DNA from 2 places in the Anoxybacillus sp. LAT27 genome. Region 1 is predicted to be linked to the other one. Evidence: a T-box and tRNA genes for the amino acid it is inferred to sense, from the RefSeq annotation. Region 1 holds a T-box; the other holds one or more tRNA genes.
What was found. A T-box is a leader RNA that pairs with one kind of tRNA and senses whether it is charged. The one in region 1 lies ahead of LD028_RS16290 (valine--tRNA ligase), so its partner is inferred to be a tRNA-Val.

Region 1 (7,794 bases):
AACCTGTAATTAAAATAATATCATCTTTTTCAACTTGTTTCCGTTTTTCTTTTAACCATTGTTTCCAGTCGTTTGTCCATTGCACATTCGGATGTGTCGCTTGTTCGGCGAGTTGTTCAGCGGAAAGAGCGCGCGGAAAATCAAATGTTGTAAACGTCATCGTCTCGGCAATCGTTTCTAGCTTTCGAATCATCGCTGTGACTGGTTTGTCGCCTAACGCTGTAAAAAGGACATGCACACGGCGGTTCGGATAATGAGCGTTCATTGTCGAAACGAGACTATCGATTCCTTCTTCGTTATGCGCCCCATCAATAATGATAAGCGGACGTTCATCCATCTTCTCAAATCGCCCGAGCCACGCTGCTTTTCGAATGCCGTTGTACATATGTTCACGCTCAATCAAAAACGAATAATACGTACGTAAATAGTCGGCAACCATCAGCGCAAGCGCTGCGTTTTTCACTTGATGTGCCCCAAGCATCGTTGTCGTTACATCGCGATATGTCGTAAACGGTGTTTGTAAAGAAAAACGTTCTCCGTCCGTCGTTGGTTCGTGAGCAAAAACGGTAAAATCGCGATCGAGCACATATGCTTTTGTGCGTACCGATGTCGCTTTCTCTTCTACTACTTGTAGCGCCTCCGGCTGATCAATCGCTGTCATAACAGGGATTCCTGCCTTAATAATTCCCGCTTTTTCAAACGCAATTTGTTCAAGTGTATTCCCTAATATATGTATATGATCGTAACCGATGTTTGTAATCACCGATAAAAGCGGATAAATAACGTTCGTTGAATCTAAGCGTCCGCCAAGTCCTACTTCAAAAATGACGACGTCTTGCACGTTCATTTTTCCAAAATAATAAAGTGCCATGGCGGTAATAACTTCAAACTCTGTCGGTCCACCTAATTCCGTCTGTTCTAACTCCTCTGCCAAAGGCTGAATGATTTGCACAAGTTTAATCAGATCAACATCGCTAATTGGTTTTCCGTTTATACTAATGCGTTCATTAAATTGTTCAACGTATGGCGATGTAAATGTCCCGACACGATAACCTGCTTCTTGTAAAATGTGACGTAAAAAGCAAACGGTCGATCCTTTTCCGTTCGTTCCACCGACATGAATCGCTTTGATGCGACGCTCTGGATGATCGAGCTTTTCCATCATCCATTCCATTCGTCTTAATCCCGGTTTGACCCCTAACTTTAACCGTCCATGAATCCATTCAACTGCTTCTTTATATGTACGAACCATGAAAAATCCCCCTTCTATTAAAGTGAAAGACGAATCCGAAATGGATTCGTCTTCATCATAAAACTATTGTTTTAATTGTGCAAGACGGGCGCGGACCGCTTCGCGTTTTTCGATGTAGTCGCGTTCTTTTTTCCGCTCCTCCTCGACAACGTGCGCTGGCGCTTTTGCTAAAAAGCCTTCGTTACTTAATTTCTTTTGCACGCGCTCGACTTCTTGATCGAGTTTTTGTAACTCTTTTTCGAGACGTTTTACTTCTTCTTCAATATTAATTAATCCTTCAAGCGGCAAGCTTAGTTCTGCACCTGTCACAACAGCTGTCATTGCTTTCTCAACTGTTGGAATCGTCGTGTCGATGACAAGTTCACTAGGGTTACAGAAGCGCTCAATATATGAGCGATTTTTCTGAAGCGTGCTCGCAATTTGTTCATCTTTTGCTTTAATGTGCAACGTAATTGGCTTGCTTAACGGTGTATTCACTTCTGCGCGAATGTTACGCACCGCGCGAATAATATCGACGAGCAAGCGCATTTGTTCGGCCGCTTCATGATTGCTTAGTTCAGAACGGACTTGCGGCCACGAAGCAACTGTAATTGACTCTCCTTCATGAGGAAGTTGTTGCCAAATTTCTTCCGTCACAAACGGCATAAACGGATGAAGGAGACGCATCGTTTGATCAAGCACATAAGCAAGAACAGAGCGCGTCGTTTTCTTCGCTTGTTCATCGTCGCCGTATAGCGGCAATTTCGCCATTTCGATATACCAATCGCATAAGTCGTCCCAAATGAAGTTATATAATACGCGACCGACTTCACCAAACTCGTATTTATCGGCAAGTTTTGTCACCGTCTCAATCGTTTCGTTTAAGCGCGTTAAAATCCAATGATCAGCAACCGATTTTTCACCATGTAAGTCAATGTCTTCATACGTGAATCCTTCCATATTCATGAGCGCAAAACGAGAAGCGTTCCAAATTTTATTGACGAAGTTCCATGTCGCTTCAACTTTTTCTGTGCTAAATCGCAAGTCTTGACCAGGTGCGCTTCCTGTCGCTAAAAAGTAACGAAGCGAGTCGGCACCGTACTGATCGATCACATCCATCGGATCAACGCCGTTACCGAGCGATTTACTCATTTTTCGTCCTTGTGCATCACGCACTAGTCCGTGAATGAGAACATCTTTAAACGGACGTTTGCCTGTAAATTCAAGCGCTTGGAAAATCATGCGCGATACCCAGAAGAAAATGATGTCATATCCTGTTACAAGCACATCCGTTGGATAATAGCGCTCATAGTCTGCCGATGTTTCATCTGGCCAGCCCATCGTTGAAAACGGCCAAAGCGCAGAGCTAAACCATGTATCTAATACATCTGGATCTTGTTCCCAATTTTCAATATCAGCTGGTGGCTCATGATCGACATACACTTCGCCTGTTTCTTTATGATACCATGCTGGAATGCGATGTCCCCACCAAAGCTGGCGAGAAATGCACCAATCGCGAATGTTTTCCATCCAATGTAAGTACGTTTTTTCAAATCGCTCTGGAACGAAATTTACTTTTCCTTCTGTTTTTTGTAGTTCAATCGCAGCTTCAGCAAGCGGCTTCATTTTAACGAACCATTGTGTCGACAAATATGGTTCTACGACGGCACCGCTACGTTCACTATGACCAACCGAATGCATATGTTCCTCGATTTTAAATAGCACGCCTTGTTCTTGTAAGTCTTTCACGATTTGCTTACGGCATTCGAAGCGATCGAGCCCCTTATATTGAAGAGCGTTGTCGTTCATCGTACCGTCTTCGTTCATGACGAGAATACGCGGCAAGTTATGACGGTTTCCGATTTCAAAGTCGTTTGGATCGTGTGCCGGCGTAATTTTCACCGCCCCAGAACCGAACGACATGTCGACGTACTCATCACCAATAATCGGAATTTCGCGACCAACGATTGGTAAAATGACTGTTTTTCCGATAAGGTGTTTGTAGCGTTCGTCTTCTGGATGAACGGCAACGGCTGTATCGCCAAGCATCGTTTCTGGACGTGTCGTTGCCACTTCGATATAACCTGAGCCGTCCGCAAGCGGATAGCGCATATGATATAGCGCACCTTGCACATCTTTATATACGACTTCAATGTCCGATAATGCTGTTTTTGTCACCGGATCCCAGTTAATAATATATTCGCCGCGATAAATAAGACCTTTTTTATATAACGATACAAACACTTCGCGTACGGCTTTCGATAATCCTTCATCAAGCGTAAAGCGCTCGCGTGTATAATCGAGACCAAGTCCAAGCTTCGCCCATTGAGAACGGATGTGACCTGCATATTCTTCTTTCCACTTCCACGTCTCTTCCACAAACTTTTCTCGCCCTAAATCGTAACGTGTTTTCCCTTCGTTGCGCAGCTTTTCTTCTACTTTTGCTTGCGTAGCAATACCCGCATGGTCCATGCCCGGAAGCCATAAAACGTCGTACCCTTGCATACGCTTCATGCGCGTAATAATGTCTTGTAACGTCGTATCCCACGCATGTCCTAAATGAAGCTTTCCTGTTACATTTGGCGGTGGAATGACAATCGTAAACGGCTTTTTCGTCTCATCGCTTGTTGCTTCAAAAAACTTTCCTTTTAGCCACCATTCATAACGATTTGCCTCAACAGCACGGTGGTCGTACTTCGGCGGTAACATAAAAATCCCTCCTTCACTAAAATAAAAAACTCCTTTCATCCGAAAAGGACGAAAGGAGACTCTTTCGCGGTACCACCTTTTTTCTTAAGCAATGCTTAAGCACTCAAATCGATAACGGCGATGCACCGGCCTCTTCTACTTTCGTTCGAAGAAGCAGCTCCAGGGCGACCTTCCGACGACCACGAACCTAGGAAATCTCGCAGCTACTGATTTCCCTCTCTGCTAGGCGGGTTACGCCGTACTCTTCCCTATCTTCGCTTTTTTCTATTCATACATAATACTATATAAAAATCATATGAATCGTCAATAAGGTTTGCCACATTTTCACTTCTTTATACATATGATAAAAAATAAAAGCTCCAACATGTGGAGCTAATCATTTGAAAAGGAAGTGAGCATATGCGTAAGCGTTACAATCCGTACGCCTGGCCACCGTGGTTACGAAAACTTCGCTTTATTGCTGAACAATGCATCATCCCGATTACCGTCGTTCAGGCGATTCGTACCATTTTATTTCCAACAACCATTGATGTCATTTTACTCGCCATTTTTATTTTGCTTTCCTTCGCTTTACATCACGATTGGATTTGATTCGTTTGTTTTTCCTCTTCCCATTTTCCGATGACATATTCAATATTTTTCATTTGCCAATACGCTCGTTGCCAAGCAGCGGTCAGTTGTCGGTCATGACGTTGTTGTTCGTACCGATGAATGAGACGAACAAACCGATGTGGATCAACAAGTAAATGAAAAAATAATAACCGTTCATCTTCTTCAAGCTCCAATATTTGTTCGTACTGTGCAAGCCATTGTACTGCTTCATCACATGTTATCGGATACGTGCGCAAATATTGGCGAAAAAAGAAAAGTAAATCATGAAACGGTGGGGCCCAGCGTGCTCGTTCGAAACTAATAAAATACGATGTGCCATCTTCTCGTTCCACATAATGTTGAAACGATGGTCGACCGTGAATATAGCAAATACGCACAGTCTTTTTTTCACGCATGCGCTCGCGCCATTCATTTAACGTATGTTCAGAAAACGAAATGGCGCGCATGACATCAAGAAAATGCGTGCAACATTGTAGTTGAAACGGGGACATATACCATTGTTTTTCACATGTCTCGATATAGTGAGTGATCGTTTTTTTCGCCTGTTCAAGAGAATGTTTTCGTTCCTCATAATACCGCTCAATTTCCGCTTCCGTCGTTTCAATGTCTTTTACCGAATGTTTATGCCATCGCGCTAAATCTTGAAAAAACGATGAGGCTGGTTGCGTCTTTTCTTTTAGCCATGGCATTGTGTAATACCATTGGCCGCCCCGTTTTTTCGTTTCATAAATCGGAATGGCAAGCGGTATGCGCAAACGATAAGCTTGCTCAATCGCCTGCCAATGCGCCAATGATTCTATTCGTTTGAGCGCATGTGTCCCGTTCGGTGTTTTCCACTTTTGGACACGCTCACGTTGTTGCATCGTGTTCATTTTCATGCCGCCCTTTTACACTTTAGTTGGCGTTGGAATGTATAGCAACTGTCCTTCGTGTATATCCGCACCGCTTTCTAAGTGATTTGTACGCAATAACTGCTGGACAGATACATCATAGCGCTCGGCAATCTTGTCCAACGAATCACCTTGTTGGACGATACAAATTTTCAAACGTGCAAATGCCTGTTCTTCATTTTTACCGAATAGCTTCGTTAAATATAAGGCGTTTTCATTTCGCTTTTCGTTCGTATCTCTCCCTTTCATTTCGAGCTGAAACGATTGCTGTTCTTCTTTTCGTTCTTCAGCTCGTTCCACTTCATGTTGCTCTTCTACTTGGTCATTTTCTTCATGAAACATATAAAATGGTGGAACGTTAACAATACTCTCTTGTTCTTCTTCCGTCTCTTCTTGTTGATATACTTCTTGTCGGGCAACTGTTTCAAACGGTTCGAACTCGTCTACGTTGTACGGTTCCCACTCGTCATCTTCACGATCATCCATTTGAATGCCATGAATCGCTACTTCTGCGATTAACCGTAGTTCCTGTTGTTTGAAGTCATAGTCAAATGATTCAATCATTACATATACTTGTTCCAAATCATCAATTCGCTCTTTCGGCACAGTGACGTCGATCGGAAATTGATGTAAAAACTCACCAATTTGTTCATCAGTTATACGGACATGTTCAACGTAGCGAGCGGCTTCAAATGGTTGATTGTCCTCTCCATCTTCCTCTCCCTTCGTATATTCCCCTGATAACTCCAGCACACCGCGAATATACACGTAATCTTCTTGTTCCTCAATCGTAATGGTCGGTTGCAGTGAAATTGATAATAACTGATCGACGTGATGCTCACGCCGAAAAGCAATCGCTTCTTCAATTGAAAAACGCAACATGCTCATCTCTCCTTCAACGTCCAAGTCATTTCACATTACTATGATTATGAGGAGAAAAAAAGAAGTATGCATAAAAAAAGCGACGCCTTACAGGCAATCGCTCATTTTCGCAAACGCACGTCGCGCTGCTTCTATTGTTTTTTCGATATCTTCATCGGTATGTGCAGTCGATAAAAACATGCCTTCAAATTGCGATGGCGGTAAGAAAATGCCTTCATTCGCCATTTCTTGATAATAACGAGCAAATAAGTCTAAATTGGACGTTTTTGCTGTTTCGTAGTTTGTGACACGCTCATTTGTAAAGAACATGCCGATCATCGAGCCAGCTTGGTTAATCGTATGTGGAATGTTATATGCTTTAGCTGCTTCACTTAGTCCCTCTGCTAACCGATTTGCTTTTTTCTTAAACGCTTCATACGTTTCTGGCGTCAATTGTCGCAACGTTTCATAACCAGCTGTCATCGCCATCGGATTTCCTGATAACGTACCGGCTTGATAAATCGGACCACTCGGTGCAATTTTCTCCATAATATCAGCCCGACCACCGTATGCCCCGACTGGTAGTCCACCACCGATGACTTTTCCAAGGCACGTTAAATCTGGTGTCACCCCGTAATATCCTTGACCGCTATAATAGTCGACACGGAAACCTGTCATCACTTCATCAAAAATAAGAAGGGCACCGTATTCGTTCGTCACATCGCGCAACCCTTGTAAAAAGCCTGGCTCTGGCGGAACGACTCCCATATTTCCTGCAACAGGTTCAACAATAACCGCTGCAATATCTTCCCCAAACTTTTCAAACGCATAACGTACGCTTTGTAAGTCGTTGTACGGTACAGTAATTGTATGTTGGGCAACCGTTTCTGGTACTCCTGGACTATCAGGCAAACCGAGGGTAGCAACACCCGATCCTGCTTTAATTAAAAGCGAATCGCCATGACCGTGATAACAGCCCTCAAACTTTACAATTTTATTTCGTCCTGTATAGCCGCGTGCTAAACGAAGGGCGCTCATCGTCGCTTCTGTTCCCGAGCTAACCATACGAATGATTTCAATAGACGGCATGCGCTCCATGACGAGTTTGGCGAGTTCGTTTTCAATTAACGTTGGGGCACCAAAACTTGTTCCTGTTTCCGCTACTCGTTTTAATGCTTCAACAACTTGATCGTTCGCATGACCTAAAATAAGCGGTCCCCAAGACAAGACGTAATCAATATACTCATTTCCATCAATGTCGTAAATTTTCGAGCCTTTTCCACGCGCCATAAAAATCGGATCCATTTTTACCGCTTTAAATGCGCGCACCGGACTGTTTACACCGCCAGGCATAAGCTTAACTGCCTCAACATATGCCGCTTTGGAACGTTCATAACTACGCATCATTTCCCCTCCTTTAACCATCGAGCAACATCTTTTGCAAAATACGTTAAAATTAAGTCGGCGCCTGCGCGCTTCATGCTCGTTAAC
Region 2 (7,631 bases), on a different contig from region 1:
TACGGAATGATAAAGGCTGCAATCGCCAATTTAGCAGACTGAATCCCCGTTCGAATCGGCTCTCCCCCCGATACTCCCGCTGCCGCAAACGCTGCAAGCGCAACTGGAGGAGTAATGTCCGCAATAATACCGAAGTAGAAGACGAATAGATGTGCTGATAAATCAGGAACACCGAGTAAAATAATTGCCGGTGCCGCAATAGTTGACGTAATGACATAGTTGGCAGTCGTCGGTGAACCCATTCCTAACACAATGGCCGCAATCATCGTTAAAAATAACGTCGGCAACAATTGTCCTCCCGCAATATCAAGCAAGCCGTTCGCTAGCTTTAACCCTAAACCTGTTTTTGTGACGATCCCAACAATAATTCCCGCTGAAGCTGTCGCTGCTGCTACACCTAAAGCTGTGCGCGCCCCGTCTACAAGCGCATAAATGAGATCTACAGGCTTCATTTTTGACGCCCGATTCAAAAACCCGACTACAATAGCAATGACAATTGAGTATAACGCAGCATGTGTGACAGTTACACCTGCCATCAATAACGCAATGACTGAAACGATAGGCACTAATAAATAAATTTTCTTAAGCACTTCTTTTCGGTCAGGCATTTCTTCTTTAGACAATCCACTTAATCCGATCCGTTTCGCTTCAAAATGTGTCATAATCCAAATGCCCGCAAAGTACAAAAGCGCAGGAATCGTCGCTGCTTTCGCAATATCCCAATACGTCAATCCCCCACCGATAAATTCAACCATAAGAAACGCTGCTGCTCCCATAATAGGTGGCATCAATTGTCCACCCGTGGACGCCGCCGCTTCTACCGCTCCAGCAAACTCTTTTTTGTATCCAAGTTTTTTCATCATCGGAATCGTAAATGATCCAGAGGTGACGACGTTCGCCACTGAACTTCCGCTAATCGTTCCTTGGAGAGCACTTGAAAAAATCGCTACTTTCGCCGGACCGCCTGTGCTTCGACCTGCAATGGCGACGGCTAAATCATTAAAATATTGCCCGACACCTGTTTTGACGAGAAACGAACCAAACAGTAAAAACAAGAAGATAAACGTCGATGATACCCCTAATGGTGTACCTAAAATACCTTCTGTCGTAAAAAACATCGTTTGAACTAAACGCTGCAAACTTAAACCACTATGACGCAAAAAGTTTGGCATCATTTCGCCAAAATAGCCGTACGACAAAAATAAAATGGCGATAATCATAATTGGCAATCCAACAGCCCGTCGCGTCGCTTCTAATACGAGTACGATTGCCATTACTCCCACATAGAAATCCCAGTCCGTCAACAAACCGGCACGCATAACGATCTCATCGATATGCATCGGCCAATATGCGCCGACGTAGATACTTAACAACGCCAGCACAATGTCATACCAAGCAATTTGCAGTTTTCCACGCTCCCTTTTTCCGCGGCGAGCAGGAAACAAAAGAAAGATTAAAGCTAAAGCAAAACCTAAATGAATGGAACGTTGAATTTGGGCTGTAAACACACCAAAAATCGCCGTGTACAATTGGAATAACGAGAAAGCGAGCAATCCGACAAACGTAACCTTTTGAAAAACACCCGTCAATTTACGTGTGTTCGATTCAGGATCGTATTTTTCTAATATTTGTTGTTGCTCTTCCGCCGACAACGTTTCAAACTTCTCTTTATCCATCGATGTTCACTCCTTTCATTTGTTGCCATACGCTCATTCGAATCGGAACAATGCGCACCCATACCCCTTGTCCAATTTTTTCACCGAGCATGATTTGCTTTCCTTCATAGACGAGGCGATGGTTCGCTCGCACTTGTCCGATACGAAGATGGATCGCTGGAAAATGACGGTTCATGTTCGTAATCACATATTTGCCATCTCTTTTTTCAAATACTTCATCTCCTTCGGCGTCTGCAGGCATCCCAATCCCGAAATTTTCATACGTTAATTCTGTTAACACAAATTCTTCATTAGTTATGTTGTACGTTTCAACAACGTCAGTTAAGTGGATGGAATGCGTATAAACGATTTGAAAGGATGGCGATTCATGTATTGGAAGAAAGGCGATGAGTTTATCAGAATCTTCCAAGTAAAAAGCAATGACCAGTTTATATGGAAAAAAGAACACGAAAGCGATCACGGTGAAAAGGGGCAAAAAAAAGAAACGTTTCCATGAAAGCACGTGAGACCCCACCTTTAAACAAACGAAACGATAGACCGAGCAACGTCGGTCTATCATGCATCCATCTGATCGTTATTTTACACCTTTTTCAGTAAAGTATTTTTCTGCTCCTGGGTGCAATGGCATATCGCCAATTCCATCAAGTGCTGTCTCTGCTTTAATTAATTTTCCTTTCGCATGTGTAATTTTATCTGTGTTTTCAAAAATCGCTTTTGTAATATTGTATACTGTTTCTTCGTCTAAATCTTTACGGACGACAAGCATCGCTTTTACCGCGACCGTTGTCACATCAGAATCGATGCCGTACGTCCCAGCCGGAATCGTATCTTCCGCATAGAACGGATATTTTGCGATTAATTCTTTTACTTTATCAGCAGCAATCGGAACAATTTTTACTTCTTTCTGAGCCGCTAATGCTTCTACTGCCCCAGTTGGCGTACCCGCTGTCACAAATGCAGCGTCAATGTTTCCAGCTTGAATACCGTCTACAGACTCATCGAAAGACAAGTTTTGTACTTTAATATCATCTAACGAAATACCGTGAATTTCTAAAATTTGTTGTGCATTCGCACTTACACCTGAGCCAGGTGCACCAATCGATACAGTTTTACCTTTTAAGTCTTCAACCGATTCAATGCCACTATCTTTTGTTGTGACGATTTGAACCGTTTCTGGATAAAGTGTACCGATAGCTTGCACGTTTTCTACTTTATTTCCTTCAAACATTAATTCTCCATTTAATGCGTAAGAGGCAATATCCGTTTGTGTAAACGCAATTTCTGCTTCACCTTGTTTTAATGTATTCATATTTTCTGCTGAAGCACCTGAAGATTGAGCATTCGCATTAATACCTGTCTCATCTTGAATAATGCTCGCCATCGCTCCACCGAGCGGGTAGTATGTACCACCTGTTCCCCCTGTTAAAATGCTAATGCTTGTAACTTTCTCTTTTTCTCCCTCGCTACCGCCTGTGTCATTGTTACCACATGCTGCAACAATCATTGTAATCGCTAACAACAAGGCGAATAAAACTCGACTGCGTAGTTTCTTCAATGATAACACCCCTTTTTCTTTTTTTATAAAAACACAATACTATAATAACATATACACCTAGAAAATTGTCAAACAATTATGAGATAATTCCCAATTTATTAATCATTCACCAAAAGTTACGTTTTTTATAACAAGCGTCGCTTGTATTCCTAAGAGAAATCTCATAAGCCGATCCGTTTTTGTACATCACGTTCAACGAAGAAGTGGTAAAATTTTTTATGTCACCAAAAAGAAAAAAAGCCAGCTAGACGCTGACTTTCGTAACTATTCAACCATTTTGTTTATTCATCATCTTCTTCGTGGTTTTCGTCATTCGTTTCGTTATACTGTTCACTTTCATCTTCCTGTTGCTCTTTTTTCGCTATGTTTTTTCGCTCTCTTTCCTTTATCTCTTCTTTACGCTCTTTCCATTTCTTTTTTCGTTCTTCTACTTTTTCTTTTATCTCTTCCTTACGTTCTTTCACCTTTTCTTTTATCTCTTCTTTACGCTCTTGCGCCTTTTCTCTTATCTCTTCCTTACGTTCTTGTGCTTTTTCTCTTATCTCTTTCTCAATCTGTTTTCGTCCCTTTTCTTGCGCTACTTGTTCGACTACATTTTCTTCATTTTGTTTGTTCGACTCCGAATCGACCACTTCCGTACTCAAAGATTCAACCGTTCCAACTTTCTTTTCAACACGAGCGATCATTTCTCCTGATTGTTTGACAAATGCTGTTTGTGTCGCTCGTTGTTTTTTCTCATATTTTTCTTCTAACTCTTTCAACTTTATCTCTGCTTCATCTGGTGTAATTTTTCCTTCTTTCAATTGCTTAGCTATTTCATTTTTCTTCTCTTCGTATTTTTGCTGTTTCTTCGCAAGTTTTTCTTCGAGTTTCATTGTCATTCTCGCAATATTTGCTGTAAGCGCTTCTTTCGCTTTTTCGTTTTTTATTTTTTCAACGAGTTGTTGAAGAACGAGAATATTTTTTGTTACTTTTTCATCCATTCCATCTACTTTCTCTTCCATTTCTTCATTTTCAACCGCTTGATCTTCTGTTGATTTTCCTACTTCGATCGCAAGCTCCTGCTGCTCAAACGCTTTTTCTAACGTTTCTTTCGCAAGTTGTTCATTCCCATTTTCCAACAAAACTTTAGCTTCTAATATTCTTTCCTTCGCCAAATCTGTTAATAGTTTCGCTTTCTCCACTTCATCAAATGTAAGTGCTAACTGAATCCGTTCAACAAATGTTTTGAAAAAGTAAAGGAATTCACCAGGGACTATCGTTGGCTTTTCCGATTCGTCCATTACATCTGCTACCTGTACTTCTGTCCAATCTCCCTTCTCTTCCGAAGGTGCTGATTCCCCTTCGAATGATTGTTCAACTTCTTGTTCTATTTGTGTTTCTTCTCCTTCAGCTTGTACATCAATACTGTTTAATTGGATAAAAGCGAGAGAAAATACGACTGCAAATAAAACACGAAAAAACGGCTTCATTTTCCTCACCTCGCATCATTTTATGTGATAAGTCTCTTACTTTAAGTATCGAAAAAATATCTCAGCTTTTCAAATCCCTTTTTTCCTAAAAAAATTAGAAATTTGCCCCAAAACCATTTAGTACACAGGACCTATCTTGCCACTCACCTCATAATACGCAAAAAGAGAGGAAACTCCTCTCATTCACGCTGTCTTTCTTTACTTTTTCTCAAACACAGCAACAATAACTCCGACAATAATAAGCGCCCCACCAATCCAAAATGAAACATGTAATTGCTCATGTAAAAACAGCCAACCGAACAAAGAACCGACAAGCGGCTGGAAAAAGAAAAAGAGCGAACCGATACTAGCATCCATCATTTCCATCCCTTTATTCCAAAGAAAAAACGCCCCTGCGGTTGACACAACGCCGAGATAAATGACCCCAAGCACAACAGGAAACGAAAAAGTTACAGACGCCACTTGCCACCATTCCCATACCATCATCGGTGTTGTACCAATCCATGCGACAAAAATCGCATAAGTCGTCATGACTAATACCGACAGACGATCCGATGCGATTTTGACAAGCACCGATAAAAGCGCCCACGTTACTGCCGCTCCAACGAGTAGCACGTTTCCAAAAAACGAGGTCGTCTCCCCTTTACCAAATCCAACAACGACAACAACCCCTGCCGTCGCAAGCAAAAGCGCACTTAGTTTTCGTAACGTTAGCGCTTCATTTAACATCCAACGAGCAAAAATGACAATGAAGGCAGGCGTGGCTGACGTAATGAGCGAAGCCGTATGCGCATCCGACCATTTCGTCCCGACAAACTGTAATGAAATAGAAACGACATACCCGACGATCCCAATCGATATGATATGCTTCCAATCTTCTTTTTCTTTTGGCACCGGAACACGTTGCACCTGTAAAATTGCCCATAATACAAAAAAAGCAACCGCATAGCGAAGCCATACGAGCGTAAATGGCGGAACATAATCGAGCACATATTTACTTACGACATACATGCCACCCCAAATGCTCGCCGCAAGCGACAAATACAACGAACCGAAAAACGTTTTTCTCATCTAGCTTCCCTCCGTCTTTTTTCTTTTTTCTACAAGACGGAACGTGCGCTTGCCCCGTCTTAGAAGCAAGCAACTGGTTGATCGTTCTCAAACAAGTACATATACATGTTCTTCACCCCTATACGATGGTTATTTTTCATTGTATCAAATTTTTCTATTTTTCATAATAATAATTTTAAAATGTCCTTAGTCATCTCGCCATTCCACAAACAAAAAACCCGAGCTCTTTTACAGAACTCGGGTTTTCCGATGATTCCGACTGGGCTCGAACCAGCGACCTCCACCCTGTCAAGGTGGCGCTCTCCCAGCTGAGCTACGGAATCGTATGTTGTTGTCCTATCGAACACATTTTTTATTATACTGATGTCCCCCCACATTGTCAAATATTTTTTTTGAAAAATTTTTTAGCCATTGCCTAGGCAATGGCTAATGACGGATAAAGTCGATATGCGTGCCTTGGAAAAGACCGTCTTTATATTCGTATGTGACGATTAAACTGCCGATGTATTCCCCTTTTTTTCGTTCGAGAAGTAATACGGCCTTCAGTTTTTGTTTATCGAGCGCGTATTTTAAAAAGCGATCGAACGTCACTTTGACGCCTTTCTCGCCTTGACGGTTATACGGAATGAGCGCGTGCACATGATCGATAATCAGCTCTGTTCCTTCGTCTGTTTCCCTCATCTTCACGCTCTTCAAAACAACGGTGCGCGGATCTTCGACGATCATTTCTTCTATCCCGTTTTCGTGATGGGCAAATACGTGCACTTCGTTTTTATACGTGCCGTTGCCGCGCGCTTTCACGAGAAAAACGACAATATCTTCTTTTCCATCTTTTGTGACATCTACCGAATGCAATTGCGGAATCGCCTTCGGATCATTGACATGCTCCCATTCCGGAAACGCATACGTCTGTTGACCGACGTGAAGCGTAAAATGACGCACCCAATCTCCATCTTCTTTGCCACATAGTTGTACGTTTGCTTCCTCTAATTTTTTTGTGCAAGTATCCCCATTGAACAAAAGCGCTGTCATAACCGATAATAATAATGATAAAAACATACGCATCCTCCATACTTTTTCATTTAGTGTCAACTACCCAACGACTAAAGTCGTGGGCTTGCAACTCCCCAGAAGTGCAAGCGGATGTTATCCTCCTTCCTTCACTTGGGGTTGCATCAGGGCAGGTTGACAACTACCCAACAACAAAAGTCATGCTTTTGTTGTTTCTTCAACGATGTACTCGATTCCTTTTCGTTGAAGATTCATCGCACCAACTCGGTCATCGTTTGATGTGTATTGGCATGTTTGGCAACAAAACGTGTGCGTTTTCTTATTTCGGTTTGCTTTCTCTGTATGTCCGCATTTTGGGCACGTTTGGGACGTGTATGTTGGGTCTACCACAATCACTTTGGCTTGGTGTTTGCGTGCTTTGTACTCGATTTTTTGTCTTAAATCATAAAACGCCCAAGATACCATTTCATACCGATGGTTAACGGACACTTTTTCTGTTCTTTGGCGAACGCCTGTTAAATCCTCTAACACAAACAGCGTGTTCTTGCCATAACGCTCAACGAGTGCCTTACTGATGCAATGGTTGACATCTTGCATCCAACGGTTTTCTCGTTGACCGATTTTCTTTAATCTTCTACGGGCAGACGGAGTTTGCTTTTTTTGTAGTTGTCTGCGGAGTTGTTTATACTTTGCTCGTTTGTGTTTGATGTGTCTACCTTTGAAAAATAGCGTCTGTCCGTTTGAATCATAAACAGTCGCAAGAAAATTTACGCCCATATCTACGCCAACCACTTGGCAAATGTGATGAAGGTTCGCTTCTTCCATTTCTTTGGATACAGGAATATG

Region 2: it has a tRNA-Val gene. The T-box ahead of LD028_RS16290 (valine--tRNA ligase) is inferred to sense a tRNA for this amino acid. The anticodon was not compared.

What each region holds. Positions count from the first base shown of each region.
Region 1 covers NZ_JAIWYK010000445.1:128,390-136,183, forward strand. The annotation lists gene LD028_RS16285 (bifunctional folylpolyglutamate synthase/dihydrofolate synthase) at 1-1,252, opposite strand, end outside; gene LD028_RS16290 (valine--tRNA ligase) at 1,316-3,940, opposite strand; T-box leader at 3,982-4,204, opposite strand; gene LD028_RS16295 (hypothetical protein) at 4,340-4,531, shown strand; gene LD028_RS16300 (protein kinase family protein) at 4,516-5,424, opposite strand; gene LD028_RS16305 (LysM peptidoglycan-binding domain-containing protein) at 5,440-6,324, opposite strand; gene hemL (glutamate-1-semialdehyde 2,1-aminomutase) at 6,412-7,707, opposite strand; gene hemB (porphobilinogen synthase) at 7,707-7,794, opposite strand, start outside.
Region 2 covers NZ_JAIWYK010000014.1:115-7,745, reverse strand. The annotation lists gene LD028_RS01350 (TRAP transporter permease) at 1-1,676, opposite strand, end outside; gene LD028_RS01345 (DUF1850 domain-containing protein) at 1,669-2,178, opposite strand; gene LD028_RS01340 (TAXI family TRAP transporter solute-binding subunit) at 2,251-3,231, opposite strand; gene LD028_RS01335 (DUF5667 domain-containing protein) at 3,513-4,703, opposite strand; gene LD028_RS01330 (DMT family transporter) at 4,902-5,774, opposite strand; tRNA gene LD028_RS01325 (tRNA-Val) at 6,025-6,097, opposite strand; gene LD028_RS01320 (hypothetical protein) at 6,201-6,833, opposite strand; partial or broken gene LD028_RS01315 (RNA-guided endonuclease InsQ/TnpB family protein) at 6,984-7,631, opposite strand, start outside.